One region of the Rhizobium sp. PAMB 3174 genome, then DNA from elsewhere that is predicted to be linked to it. Evidence: predicted binding sites of a transcription regulator. Region 1 holds the regulator's gene; each other region holds the start of a gene.
The links. Region 1 encodes PhoB, which activates phosphate uptake and scavenging genes when phosphate is short. Its sites were predicted from a motif close to TGTCATNNANCTGTCAT; they were not measured.
Positions count from the first base shown of each region.

Region 1 (8,150 bases):
TGCTGCGCACGACGGAGGACATGCTGAGCCTCGTGCCGAACGCGCTGCGTGAAGCCGGCACGGCGATCGGCGCACCGCGCTGGATCGTCATCCGCTCGGTCGCCTACCGCGCCGCCTCGTCGGGCATCGTCACGGGCATCCTGCTCGCCGTCGCCCGCATCTCCGGCGAAACGGCGCCGCTTCTATTTACCGCGCTCAACAACCAGTTCTGGAGTTCCAACCTCAATGCTCCGATGGCGAGCCTGCCGGTGACGATCTTCCAGTTTGCCCTCAGCCCCTATGAAGAATGGCAGCAATTGGCCTGGACCGGCGCATTGATCATAACCATGACCGTCTTGGGTTTGAGCGTAATTTCCCGTAGCCTGACCGGACGCAGAGAGGACAGATGAGCCAGATGCTTTCCCTAGACAAAGTCGCCCCACAGAAGGCCGCCGAAAAGACGAAGATCGAGATCAAGAATCTCAACTTCTACTATGGCAACAGCAAGGCCCTGAAGGACATCAGCCTGTCTCTGCCGGAGCGCAGCGTCACGGCCTTCATCGGTCCGTCGGGCTGTGGCAAGTCGACCCTGCTGCGTGTCCTGAACCGGATCTACGAGCTTTATCCGAAGCAGCGCGCCGAGGGCGAGGTGCTGATCGACGGCGAGAACATTCTCGACAAGTCGAAGGACCTGAACCTGCTGCGCACCAAGGTCGGCATGGTGTTCCAGAAGCCGACCCCGTTCCCGATGTCGATCTACGAGAACATCTCCTTCGGCATCCGCCTGTACGAGAATCTCAATAAGAGCGAGATGGACGAACGGGTGGAAGCTGCCCTGACCCGCGCCGCCCTGTGGAACGAGGTGAAGGACAAGCTGCATGCCAGCGGCCTCAGCCTGTCCGGCGGCCAGCAGCAGCGCCTCTGCATCGCCCGCACCGTTGCCGTCAAGCCGGAGATCATCCTGCTCGACGAACCGGCCTCCGCTCTCGACCCGCTCTCGACCGCCAAGATCGAGGAACTGATCGACGAGCTGCGCGCCGACTACACCATCGTCATCGTCACGCACAACATGCAGCAGGCTGCCCGCGTTTCGCGCCAGACCGCCTTCATGTATCTCGGCGAGCTGGTTGAATTCGACGAGACCGCGAAGATCTTCACGTCTCCGAAGGAAAGCCGCACGCAGGACTACGTCACCGGTCGCTTCGGCTGAGCCGCAGCCGCGCTGAAGCCTGCCTCAAGATATCAGGGAACACCAAAATGCCCTCGACACAACAGCATCTCATGTCGGCCTACGACGATGAATTGAAGTTCCTGCAGCGCCGGATCTCCGAAATGGGTGGTCTCGCCGAGCAGATGGTCAGCGAATCCGTGCAGGCGCTGGTCACCGGCGACCTGGCGCTTGCCCAGAAGCTGATCTCCGACGACGTCGTCCTCGACGTTGGCGAGCGCGAAATCGGCGACGCCGCCGTCGTCACCATCGCCCGTCGTCAGCCGGTTGCGGCAGACCTGCGCGAAATCATGGGTTCGATCCGCATCGCGGCCGACCTCGAACGCGTCGGCGACCTGGCCAAGAACATCGGCAAGCGCGTCATCGCCGTGCAGGGCACGGGTGTGCCGCGCAAGCTCGCCCGGGGCCTCGAGCATCTGTCCGAGCTTGCCTCGGTGCAGCTCAAGGAAGTGCTTGACGTCTATACCAGCCGCTCGGCGGAGAAGGCCAAGTCGATCCGCGACCGCGACGAGGAGATCGATGCCATCCACACCTCGCTGTTTCGCGAACTCTTGACCTACATGATGGAAGATCCGCGCAACATCACCACCTGCACGCATCTTCTCTTCTGCGCCAAGAACATCGAGCGCATTGGCGATCACGCGACGAACATCGCCGAAACGATCTACTACATGACGACCGGCAGCCAGCCGGAAGGCGAGCGTCCGAAGGACGACAACACGTCCACCATGGGCGTGACGTCCGAGTGACGGCTCGATAAGTTGGAGAACCGTGAATGGTCCCGAAAATAGCGGTTGTTGAAGACGAGGAAGCTCTGAGCGAGCTTCTTCGCTACAATCTGGAATCCGAGGGCTACGAGGTCGAGGCGATCATGCGCGGCGACGAGGCGGAAATCCGCCTCAAGGAGCGCGTGCCCGACCTTCTGCTTCTCGACTGGATGCTGCCGGGCGTTCCCGGCATCGAGCTTTGCCGTCGCCTGCGCATGCGCCCGGAAACGGAGCGCCTGCCGATCATCATGCTGACGGCACGTGGCGAGGAGAGCGAGCGGGTTCGCGGCCTTTCGACCGGCGCCGACGACTATGTCGTCAAGCCGTTCTCGATGCCTGAACTGATGGCTCGCGTCCGCGCAATGCTGCGGCGCGCGCATCCGGAAGTTCTCTCCGCCGTCCTTCGCTGCGGCGACATCGAGCTCGACCGCGAGACGCATCGCGTCCACCGCAAGAGTCGTGAGGTCCGCCTCGGCCCGACCGAGTTCCGGCTTCTGGAGTTCCTGATGGCCTCTCCGGGCCGCGTGTTTTCGCGCTCGCAGCTGCTGGATGGGGTCTGGGGCCATGACATTTATGTCGACGAGCGTACGGTCGACGTGCACGTCGGACGTCTGCGCAAGGCGCTGAACTTCTCCAACATGCAGGACGTCATCCGCACCGTTCGCGGCGCCGGCTACTCGATGGAAGTCTGAGCTTCGGCCAGTCCGTACCTCGGAGTTTTTGAGAACCCCGCCCATTGTCGGCGGGGTTTTTCATTTGGCCTAAAGTGCGGATACGGAAACGAAAAACGGGCCCCGAAGGCCCGTTCATCATGGTCAGTCGATTGACGCTGCAGCTATCAGTTCGCGGCCGCCGCGCGACGACGGTCGCTGCTGGTCGGCTGATAGGCGAGGCGGGCGTGATAGTTGCAGTAGGGCGACGTGTCCGGGGACTCGCAGCCGCAGAAGTGGAAGTCGTCCTGCAGCGGATCGCCGACCGGCCACTTGCAGGTGCGCTCGGTCAGTTCGGTCAGGGCCAGGCGGCGGGAGATCGGCACGACGACGTTCGACGCAGGAACGTATCGGAGTTCCTGGATCGCGTTGATCTCGACTTCTTCCTTCAGAGCCGTGGCGCCGGCCGTACGGGTGACGGAGCGGGTCGTGACGCGGGCCGCGTAGTTCGGAGCCTTCGGGGCGGTGACGGCTCTCTTGACCGTGCGCGCAGCCGAGGATGCGCCGCCGGACTTGGCGCGTCCGGGAAGATTGAGACGGTGAACCTTGCCGATGACGGCATTGCGGCTGACGCCACCGAGTTGTGCGGCGATCTGGCTGGCGCTCAGCCCATCCGCCCACAATTTCTTAAGCTTTTCAACGCGTTCGTCTGTCCAATTCATTGGGTCTTCTCCGCCTGCAGTCCAATGCATGGCAGAATCCTTCACCGTGTCCCGAATTCCTCCGGGACGGAGTACGCCTCTTGTACTGCCGGGTGACTTTTTTCCGCCAAGCGCAAATTCTTAATGCACGTTTAACCTAGTGCCAGCCTGACTCCGTGACAAGAGTCGCCGGAATCATCGTGATTCGATTTCGCAGTTTTCCCCAACTTGCTTCTTTTCACTTTTTTGCCTGGCGATGGATGCGAGGCCATCCTTCGAATTTGATGCGGCCGCCGCGATCGCCTGATTTTACAGGTGATTTGTTGACATCGGCGACCTATATGATGATAGTGCGGCAACCGCCCAAAAGGCGGTCTTTTTTATTTGTGCCCAGCCAACAAAGCCCAGGAAAGGTCAGCGCCATGGCTCAGAACGGTCCGCTCTACGATACCTATGCAAGAGCACCTCTGCGCTTCGAGCGAGGCGAGGGGATTTGGCTCGTCACCGAGGACGGCCAGCGCTACATCGACTTCGCCGCCGGCGTTGCCGTGAATTCGCTTGGCCATGCGCATCCGCATCTGGTCGAGGCGCTGACGACGCAGGCCGGCAAGGTCTGGCACCTGTCGAACGTCTACGAGAACCCCGGCCAGGAAAAGATGGCCGCGCGCCTCTCCGCTGCGACCTTTGCCGAAAAGGTGTTCTTCACCAATTCGGGCGCCGAAGCGCTGGAATGCGCCATCAAGACGGCCCGGCGCTACCAGTATGCCAACGGGCATCCGGACAAGTTCCACATCATCACCTTCGAGGGCGCGTTCCATGGCCGTACGCTCGGCACGATCGCGGCCGGCGGCAACGCGAAATATCTCGAAGGTTTTGGCCCGAAGGCGCCCGGCTTCGACCAGGTGCCGTTCGGTGACCTCGATGCCGTCAAGGCTGCGATCACGGACGCGACCGCGGCCATCCTCGTCGAGCCCGTGCAGGGCGAGGGCGGTGTCCGTCCGGCGTCCAAGGAATTCCTGCAGGCTTTGCGTGCTATTTGCGACGAGCACGACCTGCTGCTGATTTTCGACGAGGTGCAGACCGGCGTCGGCCGCACCGGCAAGCTCTTCGCCTATGAGTGGGCCGGCATCACGCCGGACATCATGGCGATCGCCAAGGGTATCGGCGGCGGCTTTCCGTTCGGCGCCTGCCTTGCGACGGCGGAAGCCGCTTCGGGCATGGTCGCTGGCACGCATGGCTCGACCTATGGCGGCAACCCGCTGGCCATGGCCGTCGGCAATGCCGTCCTGGACGTCATCCTCGCCGATGGCTTCCTGGAACATGTGCGCGACGTGGCACTCGTCTTCCGCCAGGGGCTCGCTTCCCTGAAGGATCGCTATCCCGATGTCATCGAGGATTTCCGCGGCGAAGGCCTGATGCTTGGCATCAAGGCAAAGATCCCGTCCGCGGAGCTGCTTGCCGCAATGCGCGAGCAGCATGTTCTCGGCGTGCTTGCGGGCGACAATGTCGTGCGCCTGCTGCCGCCGCTTATCGTCAGCGCGGAAGAAGCCCGCGAAGGACTGGCGCGCATCGAGCGTGCCGCCGAGGCGCTTCATTCCGCTCATATCAAGAAGTCCGCCTGAGGCGGCCAAGCGAATTCTGACAGGTTATCATGGCAGCTCCCAAGCATTTTCTCGATCTTTCCGCGGTCTCCTCGGAGGAACTCAGGGGTATTCTGAACGACGCACGCACGCGCAAGGTGGCGACGAAGGACGGAACGGCTGACAAGCCGCTTGCCGGCAAGATGCTGGCGATGATCTTCGAGAAGCCGTCCACCCGCACGCGCGTCTCCTTCGATGTCGGCATGCGCCAGCTCGGCGGCGAGACGCTCTTCCTGTCGGGAACCGAAATGCAGCTCGGCCGCGCCGAGACGATCGGCGACACGGCAAAGGTACTGTCGCGCTATGTCGACGCCATCATGATCCGCACCACCGACCACAAGCGCCTGCTCGAGCTTGCCGAGCATGCGACGGTGCCGGTGATCAACGGCCTGACGGACGACACGCATCCCTGCCAGATCATGGCCGACCTGCTCACCTTCGAGGAGCACAAGGGGCCGGTCGCCGGCAAGACCATCGCCTGGACCGGCGACGGCAACAACGTGCTGCATTCCTTCGTGGAAGGTGCTGCCCGCTTCGGCTACCGCATGAACATGGCCGTGCCGCTGGGCTCCGAACCGCACGACAAGTTCCTGAACTGGGCGCGCAACGAAGGCGCCGAAATCATGCTCTGCCACGACGCCGAGAAGGCCGTGTCGGGCGCCGACTGCGTCGTCACCGACACCTGGGTCTCGATGAACCAGGAGCACAAGGCACGCGGCCACAACATCTTCCAGCCCTTCCAGGTCAACAAGCAGCTGATGGGCCGGGCGAAGGACGATGCGTTGTTCATGCATTGCCTGCCGGCGCATCGTGGCGAGGAAGTGACCGACGACGTGATCGACGGACCGCAGTCTGTTGTCTTCGATGAGGCGGAAAACCGCCTGCATGCGCAGAAGTCCATTCTGGCCTGGTGCCTCGGGGCCATCTGATACGGCGCCGCCTCGTTTCGCGCGCCGAAACTTAAGGAGTATCCGCCATGGCGGAAGAAACCACCAAGCTCGGCGAATTCGGATTCGCCGGTGATGATCACGTTGTGCCTTTCCAGGTGGAAGGGCTCGACGTTCGTGGCCGCGCCGTCCAGCTCGGCCCGATGCTCGACGCCATTCTGGGCCGCCATGACTACCCCGTGCCGGTTGCCCGGCTTCTGGCGGAAGTCATCACGCTCACCGTGCTCATCGGCACGTCGCTGAAGTTTGAAGGCAAGTTCACCGTCCAGACGAAGAGCGACGGCCCGGTCGACCTGCTCGTCGCCGATTTTTCGACGCCCGACAGCATGCGCGCCTATGCCCGTTTCGACGAGGAGGCCCTTGAGCTTGCCATCAGCGAAGGCATGGCCGAACCCGAGCAGCTGCTCGGCACGGGCGTCCTCGCCTTCACCATCGACCAGGGGCGCTTCAGCCAGCCCTATCAGGGCATCGTCGCGCTCGACGGCGCATCGCTCGAGGAAATCGCCGGCACCTATTTCCGCCAGTCGGAACAGATCCCGACGCATATGCGGCTTGCCGCGGCCGAGCTCTACGATCGGGACGAGGACGGCAAGGCCCGGCATACCTGGCGGGCCGGTGGCCTCATCGTTCAGTTCCTGCCCGAAGCGCCGGAGCGCATGCGCCAGCCGGATCTTCCGGGTGGTGATGGCGACGACAATGCCTTGCCGATGTTCGAAGACGATGCCTGGATGGAGGCCCGCACGCTCGCCGAAACGATCGATGCGGACGAATTGACCGATCCGCAGGTCGGCTCGGAGCGGCTGCTGTTCCGGCTGTTCCACGAACGCGGCGTGCGGGTCTTCGAGCCCCAGCCGGTATTCGATCGCTGCTCCTGTTCGCGCGAGAAGATCGGTGGCGTGCTGAAGGGCTTCTCGGCAGAGGAGATCCTGGCGAGCGAGGAAGACGGCAAGATCGCGGTCACCTGCGAGTTTTGTTCGACGACTTATGTGTTCGACGCCAACGAGGTGATCGAATAAGGCCGGTCTGCTGCTGCTTCGGGGTTTCTTGGCCGAGAACGTCGGGCCGCGCGGGCGGGAGGTGCGCTGCCTGCGACATAATATTTCTTGATAAATGATCTCATGATATTAAGGCTGCAGCAAATCTGATGGCCCGGCAACCTGCCGACCATCGCCAACGATCCGGAGTTGACCCGATGAAGGAACGCATGACCATCGCCGTGGCCGCCATTGCCATTCTGGCCGGTACGGCCTTTAGCGCCGCGACAGCCGCTGACGTCAAGACCTACGAGATCACCTTGAGCAGCGAGAGCTTCAGCCCTCAGCAGATCAGCGCGAAGGCAGGCGAACCGTTCCGCATCAAGCTGCATAACAAGACGGAATTGCCGGTCGAGCTGGAGTCGGGGGCGCTCGGCTTTGAAAAGATCGTCGAAAGCGGCCATGACATCGTGGTGAACGTGCGGGCGCAGGAGCCTGGCACCTATGACTTCTTCGATGACTTCCATCCCAAACAGTATGTCGGCCACGTCGTCGTCGAATAATGTGACGGAGGAAGAGGCATGCTGGGCGCACTGGTCATTGTTTTCCGCGAGATTTTTGAAGCCGGCCTGATCGTCGGCATCGTGCTGGCCGCAACCCGGTTGGTTGCCGGCAGCCGCTGGTGGATCGCCGCCGGTGTTGCCGGAGGCATCGCCGGAAGCGTGGTGCTGGCCGCCTTTGCCGGCGTCGTCTCCGAATGGGCGGACGGCTTCGGGCAGGAACTCTTCAACGCCGGCATCCTGGCGATCGCCGCCGTCATGCTGATCTGGCACAATCTCTGGATGGCGCATCACGGACGTGAACTCGCCGCCGATCTCGCCGCCACCGGCAAGGCGGTCAGCGACGGGCAGCGTTCGCTGGCAGCGCTTGCGCTGGTCGTCGGCATCGCTGTCCTGCGCGAAGGCGCCGAAATCGCGCTCTTCATGTACGGCATCATCCTCGCCGGAGGCGACAGCTGGTCGTCGCTGGCGCTCGGATCGGCACTCGGCCTCGTTCTCGGAGCCGGCGTCTCGGCGCTCACCTATTTCGGTCTCGTGAAGATTCCGATGCGTCACCTGTTCTCGGTGACGAGCGTTCTCATCACCTTCCTCGCCGCCAGCATGGCGTCGCAGTCGGCAGCCTATCTGGAACGCGCAGGCAAGATCGACTGGCTGTCCGCTACTGCGTGGGACACCTCCTGGCTTCTCGAGGAAGGCAGCATTCC
Region 1 covers NZ_CM128608.1:3,024,387-3,032,536, reverse strand. Annotated here, with positions in the region: gene pstA (phosphate ABC transporter permease PstA) at 1-389, shown strand, start outside; gene pstB (phosphate ABC transporter ATP-binding protein PstB) at 386-1,189, shown strand; gene phoU (phosphate signaling complex protein PhoU) at 1,237-1,956, shown strand; gene phoB (phosphate regulon transcriptional regulator PhoB) at 1,983-2,666, shown strand; gene ACU5AY_RS14545 (GcrA family cell cycle regulator) at 2,813-3,346, opposite strand; gene ACU5AY_RS14540 (acetylornithine transaminase) at 3,748-4,947, shown strand; gene argF (ornithine carbamoyltransferase) at 4,977-5,894, shown strand; gene ACU5AY_RS14530 (Hsp33 family molecular chaperone) at 5,942-6,928, shown strand; gene ACU5AY_RS14525 (cupredoxin domain-containing protein) at 7,105-7,449, shown strand; gene ACU5AY_RS14520 (FTR1 family iron permease) at 7,468-8,150, shown strand, end outside.

Region 2 (8,150 bases), 900 kb from region 1:
GAGGAATGCAGCATGATGTCGGCGCCCTTGCGCAGCGCATCGGTATCGAGACCGAAGGCGCGCTCGAAGACGTCGCGGCCAAGCGTTCCGAGATAGGGGCTCAGCGCGTCGTCGGAGAGTGGCTCCTCCGCGTCGGTGGCCGCGACCAGCGCGTTCTTGCGCGCCTTGCGGCGGCGGAAACTGATTTCCGCACCGTTGCGGGCAACGAGTTCCGCACCGACGCGCAGGTCACGGTTATCCATTCCAAAAGCATACTTCGGCTTTTGGTCCGGGAAGCCAAAGAGGAGATCGGAAATGGCCGACAGTGCGGAGGATTTTCCCGCCTCATTCGGACCGTAGACGACATGCAGGCCGGCATCGGCGCGAAAGTCCAGATGCCGTCCGGAGAACTTGCCGTAGCGCAGGAGATCAAGGGACTTGAAGCGCATCGCGTCAGTCTCCCCGCCGTGCCGAGGCGATCAGCAGCTCGCGGGCCTCTTCCAGAAGCGCGCGAGCATCGGCGCCGAGTGGCAGGTCTGCCGGCGCACTGCCGGGCGGCATCTTGACGGCAATCTCGGCGATGCGCGCTTCGGCGAGCGCCAGCATCTCCGGCGAGAAGACGTGACCGTCGATCAGGCCTTCGAGATCGAGGCCGTCGAAATGATCGCGCGCCGCCTCGTCCTGCGGAAGCTCAATCGCCAGTTCCAGCTTTTCCAGCCAGAGATCGGCGCCGGCCCGGTGGCAGGCCGCCTGCACCTCGTCGCGGAAATCCGGCCCGGCAGCGGCGATGTCGTGCTTGAGATGCGAGCGGCCGAAAAGCCGCAGCCGCAGCGCCGCCGGCCTGCCCTCCATGGAAGCGGCGACCGGCGCAAGGGCCTGTTCGACCCGCATCAGAAGGGCCGGCATGGTATCATCCGGCATGACCTCGACAGTCGCGGCTGCAAAACGGGCCTCATCGACGATCAGTCGCTCGTGGCGGAGTGCGCCATCCTCGACGGTGACAAGAACGGCGCCCCTCGCCCCCTGCTCGCGAATGCTGCGGCCCTGGATATTGCCCGGGAAGATGACCGGCGGATCCTCGGCGATCACCTCGTATTCGTGCACATGGCCGAGCGCCCAGTAGTCGTATCCCCTCGACTTGAGGTCATCGAGCGAGCACGGCGCGTAGGGCGCATGCGGTTCGCGGCCGGTGAGCGAGGTGTGCAGGACGCCAATGTTGAAGACGCCGGGCTCGGCCTGCGGATAGGTGATCGCCAGATTGTCGTTGGCCGAGCGGTTGGCGAAGCCCTGCCCGTGCAGCGCCACCTTCAGGCCGTCGATGCGGAAGGTCTCCGGCTTGCGGGTCGAAAATTCGTACACGTTTTCCGGCAGGGTGATCGTCTTCGTGATCACGCTTTCGGCGTCGTGATTGCCGCGCAGAAAGTACACGGGTATGCCCGCCCGCGTCAGCCGCGCCACCTGGCGGTTATAGAAGAGCCCGATCGAATTGTCCGGCCAGTCGCCGTCATAGACATCCCCGGCGATGATGACGAAATCGACCTGAAGCTCCACGGCCCGGTCGACGAGATTGGTGAAGGCCTTGCGGCTTGCCTCGACGAACAGTTTCGCCACCTCGGCGTCCTTCAGCGCCAGCCCCTGGAAGGGACTGCCGAGATGCAGGTCGGCGGCATGGATGAAGCGGAAAGAGGTCATTCGTCCTTCGGTCGGTTGGGCATGCGCATCCGTTTTAGGCAATTGCGGCGGTCATGCCTATGGTCATCGGCCCGTCCTCCACCATATTCACCCAGGAGCCGGCGAACTTGTGCGGCCTTCAGGCCGCTGCTATGCCGCATCCAACGCAGACAAGGAGGATAGTCATGCATTACCGCCCATTCGGTCGGACGACATTCACTGTTTCGGAAATCGGCTTCGGCGCCTGGCAGATCGGCGGCAGCTGGGGCGATGTCAGCGAGACCGACGGCCGCGACGCGCTGAACGCTGCGCTCGACAACGGCGTGACCTTCATCGATACGGCCGACGTCTACGGCGACGGCCGGTCGGAAAAGATCATTGCCGAGGTGCTGAAGGCGCGCGGCGGCGAGCGGCCCATGGTCGCCACCAAGGCCGGACGGCGGCTGAACCCGCATGTCGCCGACGGTTACAACAAGAAGAACCTTGAAGCCTTCGTCGACCGCAGCCTTGCCAATCTCGGCGTCGAACGCCTCGATCTCGTGCAGCTCCACTGCCCGCCGACCGAGGTTTTCTATCGCCCCGAGACGTTCGCCGCGCTCGACGAGCTGAAGGCGGCCGGCAAGGTCGGCGATTACGGCGTCAGCGTTGAAAAGGTCGAGGAAGCGCTGAAGGCCATCGAGTATCCGGGCGTCGTCAGCGTCCAGATCATCTTCAACATGTTCCGCCAGCGCCCGGCGGGCCTGTTCTTCGACGAAGCACGGAAGAAGAACGTCGCCGTGATCGCCCGCGTGCCGCTGGCAAGCGGCCTGCTCTCCGGCAAGATCACCGCCGAGACAAAATTCGACGCCGAGGATCACCGCAACTTCAACCGCAATGGCGAGGCCTTCGATGTCGGAGAGACCTTTGCCGGCGTGCCGTTCGAAACCGGCCTGCAGGCGGTCGAGGAGATCCGCAAGCTGGTGCCGGAAGGTGCAAGCATGGCCGCCTTCGCGCTGAAATGGATCCTGATGCATGATGCCGTCACCGTCGTCATTCCGGGCGCGCGCAACGCCGCGCAAGCGAAGTCGAACGCGGCAGCCGCCGAGCTCTCGGCACTTTCCGCCGACGTGATGAAGGCCGCCGAGGACGTCTATGCCCGACTGATCGCCTCGCACGTTCACCAGCGCTGGTAGGAAACGTCAAAGAGGCCCGGCATCGCTGCCGGGCCTCTCGTTACATGATCCTGATATGAGATCAGTTGGTCTTGTTCAGATTGACGGCCCAGAACAGGGTTTCGCCGGAGGAGTCGTCGACGCCGTCATTGTCGGTCACGGCATAGGCCTGTCCCGAGGCGTCGATGGTGAAGCCTTCGATCTTGTCGACGGCATAGCCGTGGGTCGCGGCCAGCATGTCCGGCAGCAGGTCGTGGGCCAGTTCCTTCTTGACCGTCGGCAGCTCGCCGCCGAGCGGCGCCGGCTTAAGCTCGGAAAGCGCGACCTTGTAGATCTTCTTCAGCTTGGCAGCTTCGCCGATCTGGTTATCGCGCTCGACGATATAGGCATAGTCGCCATTGGCGGTAATTTCGGACAGGCCAACCCATCCGGCTTCACCCTTGTCGAGCGGGTAGCGCACGGCGCCCCATTCCTTCGAGGACGGCTTGTAGGAGACGAGCTTGACGAAGCCCTTCTCGTCATCCTTCCATTCGCGCTGCATGGCCATCCACAGCGTCTCGCCGTCGCCTTCGCCGACCTTGGTGATGCCTTCGAAGCCGAAGCGCACCTGATTGGCGTTCAGAGATTCCGGAATGTCGATTACCTGATCAACGGCACCATCGGCGCCGGCGTGGAAGATCTGATGCGGCACGTCCTTTTCCGGATTGCCTTCGTTGGCGATCCAGAAGCCGCCCTTGCCGTCGAGCGTCAGGCCTTCCATGTCGCGGTGCTCCATCGGCGCGCCGTCCTTGGTGATGCGGATGGCGTCCGTGATGACCGCGGGCTTCTGCGTCGCGTCGATGACGAAGATCGACGGCTGCGCCGAATAGAAGCTGTCATTGGTGGCATAGAGCTTGCCGGGGGTCGTGGTATCCGCGGCCAGGCTCGACAGGGCCCCGAAACCGAGCGGATTGCCGTCCTTGTCGTTGGCCGAGACGATTTCCGGGAATGCCTTCTCGCCTTCGCCAAGCTCGTAGAGCATGACATGCGAGCGGGCGCCGCCATCCTCGACCAGGTCGGCCTCGTTGGCCGTGGCGACCAGATTGCGCTGCGGAACGGCGATGATGCCTTCCGGAGCCACGCCCGACGGCACGATCTGCATCAGTTCCGGCTCGGCGCCGGTATCCTTGTAGATGCCGACGACGGAAGCGCGCTCGGACATGACGAAGATGTACTGCTGGTCGCCGAATTTCGCGACCTCCAGGCCTTCCAGCTCGACGCCCTTCTTGCCGGCGCGCTTGTCAGGGAACATGCCGAGCTTGGCGATCTCGCGCTCAAGGCTCGGGCCGGACTCGTAGAGGACCTTGCCGGCCGTGTCGAAGATGGTGAAGCCGCGCGAACCGCCTTCGTAGTCGCCCTCATTGGCGACGACAACGCGATTGTCATCCAGCCACTGGATCGAGTCGGGCTCGCGCTTGACGCCCTTCAGCGAACCGGTGAAGTCGAGCTTGCCGTCCTTCTCGATGTCAACACCATCGATATCGACCGCACCGGCGGTGAAGTGCGAGGTAACTTCGCCGGTCTTGCCGTCGACGATGACGATGTGGTTGTTTTCCTGCAGCGTCAGGGCGATCTGGCCCTTGCCGTTGATGTCGACGAATTCCGGCTCCGGATCTTCCGGTGCGATCTCGGCAAGACCGGTGACGTCGATCTTCTTCAGGCCGGCGCAATCGGCAGCGCCATCCTTGAAGGGAATGGTAACGAGATAGCCGGCCGGCATTTGCGGCAGCTTGCCGTCGTTCAGTTCTTCATTGCGCTCGTTCTCGATGGCAATGGCGGCAAAGGAGCCATCCGGCGCGATCGCGATCGAGTCCGGCTGGCCGCCGAGATCGCAGGAGGCCTCGATGGCGCGGCTCTTGACGTCGATGGTCAAAAGCTTGCCGCTGGTCTTGACGTAGTCCTCGGAGGTGTTGACCGCGGCGAAGACCTTGCCGAAACGGGCGGCGACCGAGGTCGGCTCGCCATCGGCCATGACGGCGCCGAGCGGCTTCGGCGCCTTCGGATCGGTGATGTCGACGAAACCGACTGCACCGAGCGGGCTATCGGAATAGACAAGCGTGTTGCCGTCTTCCGTGGCGGTGATGATTTCCGACGAGGTCGGCGTCTTGGCGTCCTTGTCGGCCGGCAGGTTTGCCGCGACCGGGAAGGCTGCGATGCGGTTGAACACGGGTTCGGCGAATGCGGCTGCGGCGGTGGATGCCAGCAATGCTGCGGTCAGTGCCGCGCGGGAAAATGTCTTCGTCATGGGGACCCCCTGTCTCCTCGAATTGGAACCAGGCGGTTGTGCGCATGCTGCATGACAGGCGCATGACAGCGGGGGCTCATATGCGACGATTTTGCACAGAGACCAAAGAAAACCCAGCAAAAGCCGGGTTTTCGAAGGTCAGGCTGGCCGGCGCCGCCGCTCGTTGTGCATGATGAACAGCGAGGCCCCGAGGATCAGCACCGCGCCGATCCAGAAGGAGACGGTCGGCGCGTAGCCGAAGACGACCCAGCCGGCGAGCACGTTGAGCGGCAGCTTGAGATCGTCGAACGGCTGCACGTAGGCCGCGTCGGCAGCGCGGTAAGCCCTGGTCAGGAGATACTGTGCGGCGGCCGTCAGGACGCCCATCAGCACCAGAAGTCCAAGCGCCAGGCCGGTCGGCACGGCAAAACCGGCGCCGGCCGCCAGAACGCCGTTGACCGGCGTCAGCAGGACGAGAAGCCAGATGGTGATCGTCTCGGGCTTCTCATAGGCCGTCAGGTTCTTGGTGATCAGCGAAGCGCCGCCCCAAAGCAGCGCCGCGATGATCGGCAGGAGTGCCGCCGGCGTGAAGGCTTCCGACCAGGGCTGCAGGATGATCATCGCGCCGGTGAAGCCGGTCGCGGTCGCCAGCCAGCGCACCGCCCCCACCCGCTCGCCGAGGAAGAAGCGGGCGCCGAGGATGATGAAGAAGGGCGAGGTCATGACGAGCGCGATCGCCTGGCCGATCGGCACGGAGGCAAGGCCGACGACCCAGGCCTCGACGCCGAGCGCCGAGAGCACGACGCGCAGAAGGTGATGCCACGGCCGGGCCGTGCGCATGGCGCCGAGGCCGAGCCGCCAGATGACCGGCACGGACAGCACGGAGGCAAACGCATATTGCCAGAAGGCTGCGGCGGCCGGCGGAAAGCCGAGCCGCATCGTCACCCATTGGGTGGCGGTATTGATACCCGCAAAGGCGACACCGGCTGCGACCATCAGGATCGCGGCCGCCACCGGGCGGGACGGGTTGAGCGCTAGGGAGCTCTGATTCATGTCTTTGCTTCTCCAAAAGAGACCAACACAAATCAGGACGCATGAGGTTGAAACGGCTTCAAGCCCGCGCAGGAAACCCGCCCGGATTGCGACCGTCTCTCTCATTCTCTTCCATCCGGACTATGACCGTCGGCTCCGGAATCACACCGGATCTGCTGACCCGCCGGATACACATCCAACGGCGCTCGCGGGCTTGGGGACGAACCCGTTACCGCCGGTGGGGACTTTCACCCCGCCCTGAGAACAGCCCACAGATAGGATATCCCGACGCACCGGGCAAGAGCGCGGGCGTTTCCGGATTGTTGACGGTGCATCACCCGGATGCGCTCCGATTTCGAGAGTGGCCGGAGCCTGCCGGACTAAAGGCCAATCAAGCCCGCTTTCGTCGGCCTGAACCCGCAGCGATGATAAAACTCCTCAAGATGCGGTTCAAAATCCACATGCAGCCATCGAGCCCCACGACTTCCGGCAAGGGCGATAGCCTCTTTCACAAGCCGGCTCGCCACGCCCTGCCTGCGAAACGCGGGAAGAACGCAAGTGTCCAGTATGAACGCATGGATGCCACCATCCCAGGCAACATTGACAAAGCCGACGATGGTATCGCCTTCATATGCACCCACATGACCGAGGCCCCGTTTCAATACATCGGACATGGAGGCCGACGGCTCCTGCCCCCATGCCTCCCGCCACAAAACGGTCAGCGCTTCAACCGATGGGAACGGATCAATCCTGTATTCCAATGCGGCATCTCCGTTATCAGATCGACCCAGGGCAAGAATCTCTATCACGATCCGAGGCCTTCCCTCCATGAGCAGGTCACTGACATCGTCGCGTTGAAGTTGTATACCCCCACTCGGTCATCGAACGCATTGCCGCTGGCTATCAGAAATTGACATGAGGGACCGATTTCCAATGACTAAAACACCAATGCGTCTTGCCGCAGTCCTGCTGCTCATCTCCGCGATCAATCTCACCGTCATGATCCCCGGCGGGCCTATCGAAGTCAGGAGCTTCGCAAGCATCTCGCCGACGATCCTGGCGAGCTTCAATGCCTTCCTCACCATTCTGGGCATGGGCAGCTACGCCCTCGCCTTCTTCCTGTTTTCCGGACGGCGCTGGGCGCTCGTTCCCGCATTGCTCGCGGGCACCGGCTATTTTGCCGTGTATGTGCTGGACCTTGGAGGCATATTCCCGGTCTCCGACGATCCGATGCCCCGCCTGCTCCTCATCCTGGAGACTGCCGGAGCGATCCTGTCGCTGCCGCTCATCGCCCTTACCGCCTCGCTCACCCGCTTGCCCCATACAGATGCCGAAACGAAAACGGACGTCCATATCGACTGGCGACTTATGGGCGGCGCCGCAATCCTCGCCATCGCCATCGTCGTGTTTGCCACCTATGCGGCGATGGGCCTCTGAAACAGGAAAACCCGGTGCATTACTGCACCGGGTTTGAAACTCAATTCCTGTTTCCCAGCGAGGTGCCGGGAAAGACGTCAACATGAATTAGTTGACGGCGTCCTTCAGGCCCTTGCCGGCCGTGAACTTCGGAACGTTGCGAGCCGGGATATCGACTTCAGCGCCCGTGGACGGGTTGCGGCCCTTGGAGGCTGCACGATGCGAAACGGTGAAGCTGCCGAAGCCGGCGAGACGGATGTCGCCACCGTTCTTGAGTTCAGCCTGAACGGTTTCGAAGAGCGCGTCGACTGCGGAAGCTGCATCTGCCTTGGTCAGACCGGCCTTTTCTGCAACTGCGGACACGAGTTCATTCTTGTTCATGTTTCCACCCCTTTCATTGGTATGAAACGACTCATTATCAAGCTCGGCGAGAGCATAGGGGAGCTATCGCCTGCTGCAAGCCAAAAGCCTTGCTACGCAGGGAAAAGCAAGCGTTTTTCGTTCGTATTTCACAAAAAAGGCCGGCATAAATGCCGGCCTTTCGGTAAAATGTATCACTTCGGTCACAGAGCGGTCACGAGCTGACCGCGCCGCGCTCAGTGCGCGATCGTGCCGGCCGAATCGTCGGCAGCGTCCTT
Region 2 covers NZ_CM128608.1:2,123,529-2,131,678, forward strand. Annotated here, with positions in the region: gene ACU5AY_RS10110 (AAA family ATPase) at 1-428, opposite strand, end outside; gene ACU5AY_RS10115 (metallophosphoesterase family protein) at 433-1,671, opposite strand; gene ACU5AY_RS10120 (aldo/keto reductase) at 1,836-2,822, shown strand; gene ACU5AY_RS10125 (esterase-like activity of phytase family protein) at 2,884-5,085, opposite strand; gene ACU5AY_RS10130 (DMT family transporter) at 5,224-6,117, opposite strand; FMN riboswitch at 6,217-6,366, opposite strand; gene ACU5AY_RS10135 (GNAT family N-acetyltransferase) at 6,477-6,905, opposite strand; gene ACU5AY_RS10140 (hypothetical protein) at 7,030-7,533, shown strand; gene hupB (DNA-binding protein HupB) at 7,621-7,893, opposite strand; gene lon (endopeptidase La) at 8,109-8,150, opposite strand, start outside.
Region 2: the regulator PhoB is predicted to act here: its motif matches at 5,137-5,153, upstream of ACU5AY_RS10125 (esterase-like activity of phytase family protein).

Region 3 (8,150 bases), 2.0 Mb from region 1:
GACATGTTCGTGGTCCATCTCCAGCTTGTGGCGGGCAAGGATCGGCTTCCAGCTTTCGGACGCGGCAATTTCCGCCTCGCTGATCGTCTCGCCGGCATCCGGCAGATAGGCGCCGAGCAGCTCGCAGGTGTCGGGAAAATTACCCTTGAAGAAATGCGTGTCGACGATGACCCGCTTGATGATGCCCGGATGGCCGAGGCGGATGATGGTCCAGTCATGACCGGGGCCGCGTCGGCGCTTGGTTTCCCAGCCGTCGCCCATGTTGATGCCGCGCCCGGGCGACAGCATCTTGTCGGGATGGCCGTAATGGGCGTCCGTCCAGGTCAGCGCCTTGGCGCCGTGGAAGATGTAGGCGAGATCGATTTCCTGCTCGGGCGACACCTTCGACCAGTCGAAATGCGCGGCACCGTAGACGCGCAGGCGGGCGATGCCGCCATCGGGATACATGTGGACCCGCAGATGCGTCCACACCTTGTCGCGATCGCCGTTCTCGAAGAAGAACTGAGCGCTGGCGCCGAGCGTCGACTTGGCGAGCACTTCGGTCCACGCGGTCGCATCCGTCGGATCGCCGCTCTCGACGAAGGCCGCCTCGATCGAGACCGCGGGCGCGTAATTGCCGGTGAAGTAGCGGGTATCGACATCGAAACCGAAGATCTTTCCCGGCATGGCAAGCCGGATGATCGCAAAGTCATGGCCGGGCGTGCGCTTGCGCCGGCTTTCCCAGCCGTCCATCCATTTGCCGTTGTCGTCATAGGCATCGGCCTTCCACACGGCCGGATCATCGGACAGCATGCGGTCGACCGGTGCGAAGAAATCGTCGGTCACGAAAATGCCCTTGGCGCCGAGACGGGCCGAGGCGAGATTGACGGCACCCGCCGCGAAATCGGGCAGCAGGACCTCACTTACTTCAGTCATCAGGAATTCTCCGAAAATATAGCGTCCAGCCTCAGCCGGGCGATCTTCTCCACCTGCGCGCAGGCTGTCACCAGCTCCTCCTCGCGCTCATGGTGGATGCGTGTCTCGAACGCGGCCAGAATGGCGTCCTTGTATAGGCCTTTCACGGCAATAATAAAGGGGAATCCGAACTTTGCCACATAGGCCAGGTTGAGTTCGGTGAACCGCGCATGCTCCTCGGCCGTCAGCTGATCGAGGCCGGCGCCGGCCTGTTCCTTGCGGCTGTCTTCGGTCAGCTTGCCGGCGATGGCGAGCTTGCCGGCAAGATCGGGATGGGCGCGAAGAACCTCCAGCCTCTCCTCCCCGCTTGCCGCGCGGAACGCCGAACAGAGCGCCGCGTGAACACTGCTCGCCGACAGCGGTTCGGTGACCCCGGCATCATAGGCCCGCTCCGCGACCCATGGCGAATGCTCGAATATGCCGCCAAAGCGGGCTACGAAATCCTGTCTGTCCATGGTCACATGATCTGCGGCTTGTGGTGCTCATGCCAGTGGCGGGCGATCTCGATCCGCTTCGGGATCCACACCTTGTCATGGGAAAGCACGTATTCGACAAAACGCTTCAGCGCGGCGGCGCGGCCCGGACGGCCGACGAGGCGGCAATGCAGGCCGACATTCATCATCTTCGCCTGCCCCTCCTTGCCCTCCTGGTAGAGCACGTCGAAGGCGTCCTTCAGGTAGTTGAAGAACTGGTCGCCGGCGTTGAAGCCCTGCGGCGTCGCAAACCGCATGTCGTTCGTCTCAAGCGTATAGGGAATGATGAGGAACGGCTTGCCATCGTGACCCGGCACCCAGTAGGGCAGATCGTCGGCATAGGAGTCGCTCGAATAGAGGAAGCCACCCTCCTCCATGACAAGCTTCAGCGTATTGTCGGACGGCTTGCCCTGATACATGCCGAGCGGGTGCGAGCCGGTCAGTTCCTTGTGCAGCCGCACAGCCTCGAGAATGTGCTCGCGCTCCTTCTCGATCGGAAAATCCTTGTATTCGAGCCAGCGATAGCCGTGGCTGGCGATCTCCCAGCCGGCTTCCTTCATGGCCGCAACCGCTTCCGGATTGCGCGCCATGGCAAGCGTGACGCCGTAGACGGTAACCGGAACATTCAGGCTGGTGAACATGCGATGCAGACGCCAGAAGCCGGCGCGCGATCCGTATTCGTAGATCGATTCCATGTTGAGATTGCGCTGACCCGGCCAGGGTTGCGCGCCGACGATTTCCGACAGGAGCGATTCCGACGCCGGATCACCGTCCAGTATGGAGCTTTCGCCCCCTTCTTCGTAATTGACCACGAACTGCACCGCGATCCGCGCATCGCCCGGCCATTTCGGGTCGGGGGTTTGACGGCCGTAGCCGATAAGATCGCGGGGATAATTGTCTATGTCCATCGACGCACCTTTTTCCATTCGGTCAAAAATTATCAGGTGCGATTGGATTGTCGAGGGCGCCAAGGCAAAAAGCGGCGCGTTCTACGCCCTCTTTTTCTGCGACACGGGCCCAAGCGGGTGCAGCGAATGCACATGGAAGGGAGCCCCTTGCTCCTCCTCGATCATCAGCGCCAGATTGGCCACTTCCAGCGGCATTTCGAGCGCCGGCGCGAAGAAGCGCTTCAACGCCCGCTCGAAGCGCTCCAGCTCGGACGCATTGAGCGCGCCCGTCAGCATCATGTGAAAGCGGTATTCGTCCATCACATGCGGATGGCCCCAGCGGTGGAGATTGGCGAACTCGGTTGCGTTCAGAACGTCCGGATTGCGCCGCTCGATCTCGACGTCGCTGAGCGGTGCCCGGTAGGCATCGAACTCGTGGATGACGGAACAGGCGAGCTCGTGCATTTCATAGGGATAGGTCGAAGCGATCAGCCCGAGCCCCTGCCCGACCCGCGCGACCTCGAGCGGTGGCAGCAGGAACGGCTGGCGACCGCCGGCAAATGTCATCATGTGCTTCAGGAGAGACGCCGGATTGGCGTCATCCTTCAGCCGGAACGGCGCCTGCAGCATGGCATGGAAACCCGCCCGGCGCGGCAGCGCGGTGTGAAAGGCAATCTCATGGATGCCGAGGCCACCGATGCCGTGCGGTTCGTACAGGTGGCCCGCGAAAGCGTCGCGGCCGAGCCACAAGGCCGCCGCCTCAGAAAGCACATGGCGCGGCGGCGGTGTGAAGGCGATAGAATAGCGCATGTCGCACATCCCGAAAGAAGGATGAAATCCGTCGGCATCGGTCATTCCGATGCTGTTTGCGCCGGTTTAGGTGATTTGCGTAACAGATTGACGACGGGGAGAAGGCGGAATTGCGCTCAAATCTTGCCGGCCAGGACAAAGTGCCGTTCAGCGACGAAGCTCTCCGGCAGGACGATGCCGGACGGCCTGCCGGCGATCTCGCCGACGACTGCTTCGGCAAGCCGGTGGGCGATCCCGAAACTGACCTTGAAGCCACCGGTCAGAAAGGAAACGTTTTCGAATGCCGGGTGTCGGCCGGCCATCGGATCGCGGCCGATCGCCTTCGGCCTGAGCCCCGCCCAGCGTTCGACAAGCGGCGCTTCGCCAAGGCATGGCGCAAGGGCTCTCGCCCGCTCCAGCAAATCCTCCAGCAGACCATCGGTGGCGAACGGCTGGTCGAACTCCTCCTCGCTGGTGCTGCCGACAGCAACCAGCCCATTCTCATGCGGCACGACATAGACGCCGTCGTGAAAGATGACCGGCAGCGCCGGATCGATCTCCGCCTTCAACAGTGCGGCCTGCCCCTTGACCGGCTTGCCGATCGGCTTTGCCGTCGGCGCCATGGTTTCGGCGAGCGGGAAGGAGCCAACGCCGGCGGCAATCAGGCAGTGCCCGAAACGGATGTCGTTCCCGCCGACGCAGGCGACCCCCGCCTTCGCATCGATGGACGTGACCGCCGCGTTCTCCATAAGCCGCGCCCGGCCCGACTGCCGGAGAGCGGCAATCAGCGCCGCCGTCAATGCGCGCGGCGACACGCGGGCCGCAAACGTGTCGAGCACCACGCCAAAGGGCGCGGCTTCGGCATGAGGCCACGCCGCAAATGGCGACTGCTCCAGCACCTGCCAGACATAATCTTCGCCCGGGACTTGCCAGTTCAGCCGCGCATCCTCGGAATGACCGAAGGCGCGCTCCCGGTTCTGCTCGTGGGTCAGCGGCAGAAGACGGCCGCAGCGGCGGTATCCGGTCGAAAGCCCGGTCATCTCTTCCAGCGCCGCGACCTCGTCTTCAAGCGCAACGAGCGCATCGAACTGAAACTGCTTCTTGGCGTTCCAGCGGTCGGGTTGATGCGACATCAGTGCGCCGAGAAAGCCGTTGCTTGTGCCCCCGCCCAAACGGCCCGCATCGGCGAGCAAGACATCGAGGCCCGACTGCATCGCCTTTAGAGCCGCCCAAAGCCCCATGATGCCGCCGCCGACGATCAAAAGACCGGCGGACGATTGACCGCTTGCAAACGCGGTATTATCGGCTTGGCTCATGACGGATCCAATTTCGAACGACAGCGCCTCCGGCAACAGGCTAGAATGGCGCGAGGGCGATATGCCCTATTCGACCGCCTTTGGCGACCACTTTTATTGCCAGACGGACGGACGGCTGGAATGCGCTTATGTGTTCATGGACGGCAACGGCCTGCCGGCGAGATGGCAGGCAGGCGCTGACTTCCGCATCGGCGAACTGGGGTTCGGCACCGGTCTCAACCTCTGCGAAACCTGGCGGCAATGGAAACAGTCACGAACAGCGGATGGTCATCTGCACTTCACCTCGTTCGAGCTCTATCCCATGCAGCGCGAGGAGATCGACAGGGCGCTCGCCCACTGGCCGGAGATCGATGCCGAACGGCAGGGCCTGACATCGCTCTGGCCCGACGCGCCAGAAGGCATCCTCACGCTCGAACTCGACAGCCGCACGACGCTGACGATCTTCTGCGGCCCGGCGGCAGACACTGTTCCGGCCGTGCACATGCCTTTCGATGCCTGGTATCTCGACGGCTTTGCCCCCTCCCGCAACCCGGACATGTGGTCGCCGGAACTGATGGCCACGGTCTGTGCGAAGACGGCGCCGGGCGGCACATTTGCCACTTATGCAGCGGCAGGTTTCGTCCGCCGCAATCTCGGAGCCGCCGGCTTCGAGGTCATGCGTCGGCCGGGATTTGCGGGCAAACGCGAAATGCTGTTTGGAACGAAGGCCGCGCCCTCAGGGGCGTGACTGCCCCGCCCCCGCCCCTTCCACATCGCTCAAGAGCGCGTGGATCTTGTCGAGCAGGACCGAAGGCACGATCGGCTTGGCCATGTGATCATCCATGCCCGCGTGCAGGCAGACCTCGCGCTCCCGTTCGAGCGCATGGGCGGTGACGCCGATGATCGGCACATGCGCGCCGTCGCATCGCTCCTGCTCCAGTTCGCGGATCATCCTGGCGGCTTCGAACCCGTCCATCACCGGCATGGAGACGTCCATCAGGATCAGGGACGGAGAGAGCGCCTCCCAGCTCGCCACCGCATCGGCGCCATTCTCGACCATCTTGAACCGCAAGCCCGCCTCGAGAAGGATCTGCGAGAAGAATATCCGGTTGACCTCGTTGTCCTCGGCGACCAGTACATCGATCCGCTGTGCATCCGTCTTCCCGACCGCCGGCCGGGGCCGGGCTCTCCCGTCCACAGGTGGTACCGGGAGGAATGTGTCGCGGCGTTGACCGTCCATGCGCGCAGCGGTGCGCAAGACCTCGATCAGCGTGCTGCGCAGAATGCCAAAGCGAACGGGCTTCACGACATAGGTATCCGCGATCGTCCCGGTCTTGGGCTGGCCGCGCTCGGCCGCGTCCAGCGAAGACAACAGAACGGCCGGTATGTGCGGGCAGATCTCGCGGTGGATGATGCCGACGGCGGCAGTCCCCTTCATGTCGTCGAGCCGTTCGTCGACGATGATTGCCGCCGGCTTCACACCTGCTTCGAGTGCCGCCTTGAGGATCTGCATCGCCATGCCGGCGTCTTCCGCCACAACGGCTTCGCAGCCCCAGTCGGAGAGTTTCGCGCTGAGCAGCTCGCGCCCGATCGGATTCGAATGGATCACCAGCACGCTGCTGCCGCCGAGATCGACAGGGAGCGCCCAGACCCGCTCGCGATGCGACGCCACGGCAAAGGGCAACTCGACGGTGAAGGCGCTGCCGACACCCGGCTCGCTTTCGACCGAAATCGTGCCACCGAACAGCTCGACCAGCGTTGCCGTCACCGACAGTCCCAGCCCGATGCCTTCGTAGCGTGCGCTGTTGCCCGCCTCGAGCTGGTGGAACTTGTCGAAAATCGTCGGAAGCTTGTCCGCCTCGATGCCGATGCCGCTGTCGCGAACCGTCAGGACCAGCGTGACGCACGACGGATCGTCCTTGTCAGTGCGTGAGGCAAGGTCGATCAGCACATGACCGGCCTCGGTAAAGCGGATAGCATTGCTGACGATATTGGTGAGGATCTGCCGCAGGCGGCCCGCATCGCCGACAAGCGTGCTCGGCAGACTGTCGTCGCTCGACAGGAATATCTCGAGGTCCTTTTCGAAGGCCGCGGCCGACATCAGCGTCGCGACGTCCTCGACTGCCTCGAGCGGGTCGAAATGCTGGCTGACAAGCCGCAGCTGACCGGCTTCGAGCGTCGAGAAATCCAGGATATCGTTGATGATCGTCATCAGCGCCTTGCCCGATTTGACCATCACGTCGATGAACGTCTTCTGCCGCGGATCGGGATCGGTCTTGGCCAGCAGTTCGGCCATTCCCAGAACACCGTTCATCGGGGTGCGGATTTCGTGGCTGACGACAGCGAGAAAGTCCGATTTCGCCCGGTCGGCGGCTTCGCTGCGGGCGAGCGCGACCTTCAGCTCTTCCTCGCGCTGCTTCATCTCGGTCATGTCGGTGAGCACGATGGTCCACTGGCCGAGACCGTTGGGCGAGGCCTCCATATGCACCCAGGTCTTGCCGGCGGCCAGGAAACCGGCGGAAAACGCCTGATCATTCAGGAGAAAATTGTCCCATTCGGCCGACGGGTCAGCAAGTTCGCCCTCAAAGTCGCCACGGGCCGCGCAATGCGAAATGAGGTCCGCCCAGGCAGCGCCGGGCATCAGCACTTCCGGCGGCAGTTCCAGCATGGCCGGCAGCGCATCGTTCGACAGCAGAATGCGTCCGTCCTCGATCAGCAGCAGCCCCTGCGACATGACCCGGGTCGCATCGGAGATGAACCGGCCAAGGCGGGAAAGCTGTTCCTGCACCTGATCGATCTCCATCTCCCGCGACCGGATGGTGGTCACGTCGGTGTAGATCATCAGCAGGCGTCCGTCGCTCAGGTGGCGATTGGAAACGACGACGAACTTGCCGTTTTCGTATTCCACTTCCTGCGGCTTGTCGAAACTGTTGTCGGCAAGCTCGGTCCTTCGCCTGTCGACATATTCGTCCAGCGCCTCGGTCTTCACGGGCGCCATCCCGCCCTGCCGCGTCAGCTCGACGACTTCGGAAAAGCCCATGCCTTCTATGACGGCATCATCGGGCCAGCCCCAGATATTGCGCGCCTCCTGGTTGACGTATTCCACGACGAAGTCGCTCGACATCATTACGACGCCGACCGGCATCGCTGACACCAGCCGTTCCAGATCCCCGCGCAGGGACTCGGTTTTTGCCCGTTCGGCAATCAGCTGCGCTTCGCGCTGCTTCAGTTCGGTGACGTCGGTGATGGTGCCGACGAGAAATGATCCCGCCCCGGCGGTGGAAACCCTCGTAATACGGCAAAGAAGCACATGCTCCTCGCCATCCGGCAGGAGCGCCGTCTGCTGGAATTCGGCCGTCGATCCGGTCTCCAGAACCACCTCGTCGGCAGCCTGGTATTCGAGGCCGACCGGGCCGAAGATATCCGGTTGCGTCGTGCCGATGAGCTTGTCTTCGGGCATGCCGACGATACGGGCATAATGCCGGTTTGCGGCAATCAGCCGATGATCCCGCCCGCGAACGAAGGTGGCGACCGGCAGCTTGTCGAGGAGTTCCTTGAAAAGGTCCTGCCCGAAGGAATGTTGATCGCCGGCAGGCGCCAGTCCGTGATCAGGCGGCTTCCCGGGAGTGCCGGCGCCTGGACCGGAAGCGTCCGTGGCGGCTGCAGGCCCTGCGGAAGGCACCTCCGTCTGCTCTTCGAAGAGGCCGACGACGTGGAACTGGCCGCTGTCTGAAATGAACCGCTCGATCAGC
Region 3 covers NZ_CM128608.1:859,581-867,730, reverse strand. Annotated here, with positions in the region: gene alc (allantoicase) at 1-915, opposite strand, end outside; gene uraD (2-oxo-4-hydroxy-4-carboxy-5-ureidoimidazoline decarboxylase) at 915-1,409, opposite strand; gene puuE (allantoinase PuuE) at 1,412-2,335, opposite strand; gene ACU5AY_RS04075 (DUF1045 domain-containing protein) at 2,417-3,124, opposite strand; gene ACU5AY_RS04070 (NAD(P)/FAD-dependent oxidoreductase) at 3,241-4,419, opposite strand; gene mnmD (tRNA (5-methylaminomethyl-2-thiouridine)(34)-methyltransferase MnmD) at 4,418-5,146, shown strand; gene ACU5AY_RS04060 (response regulator) at 5,135-8,150, opposite strand, start outside.
Region 3: the regulator PhoB is predicted to act here: its motif matches at 3,204-3,220, upstream of ACU5AY_RS04075 (DUF1045 domain-containing protein).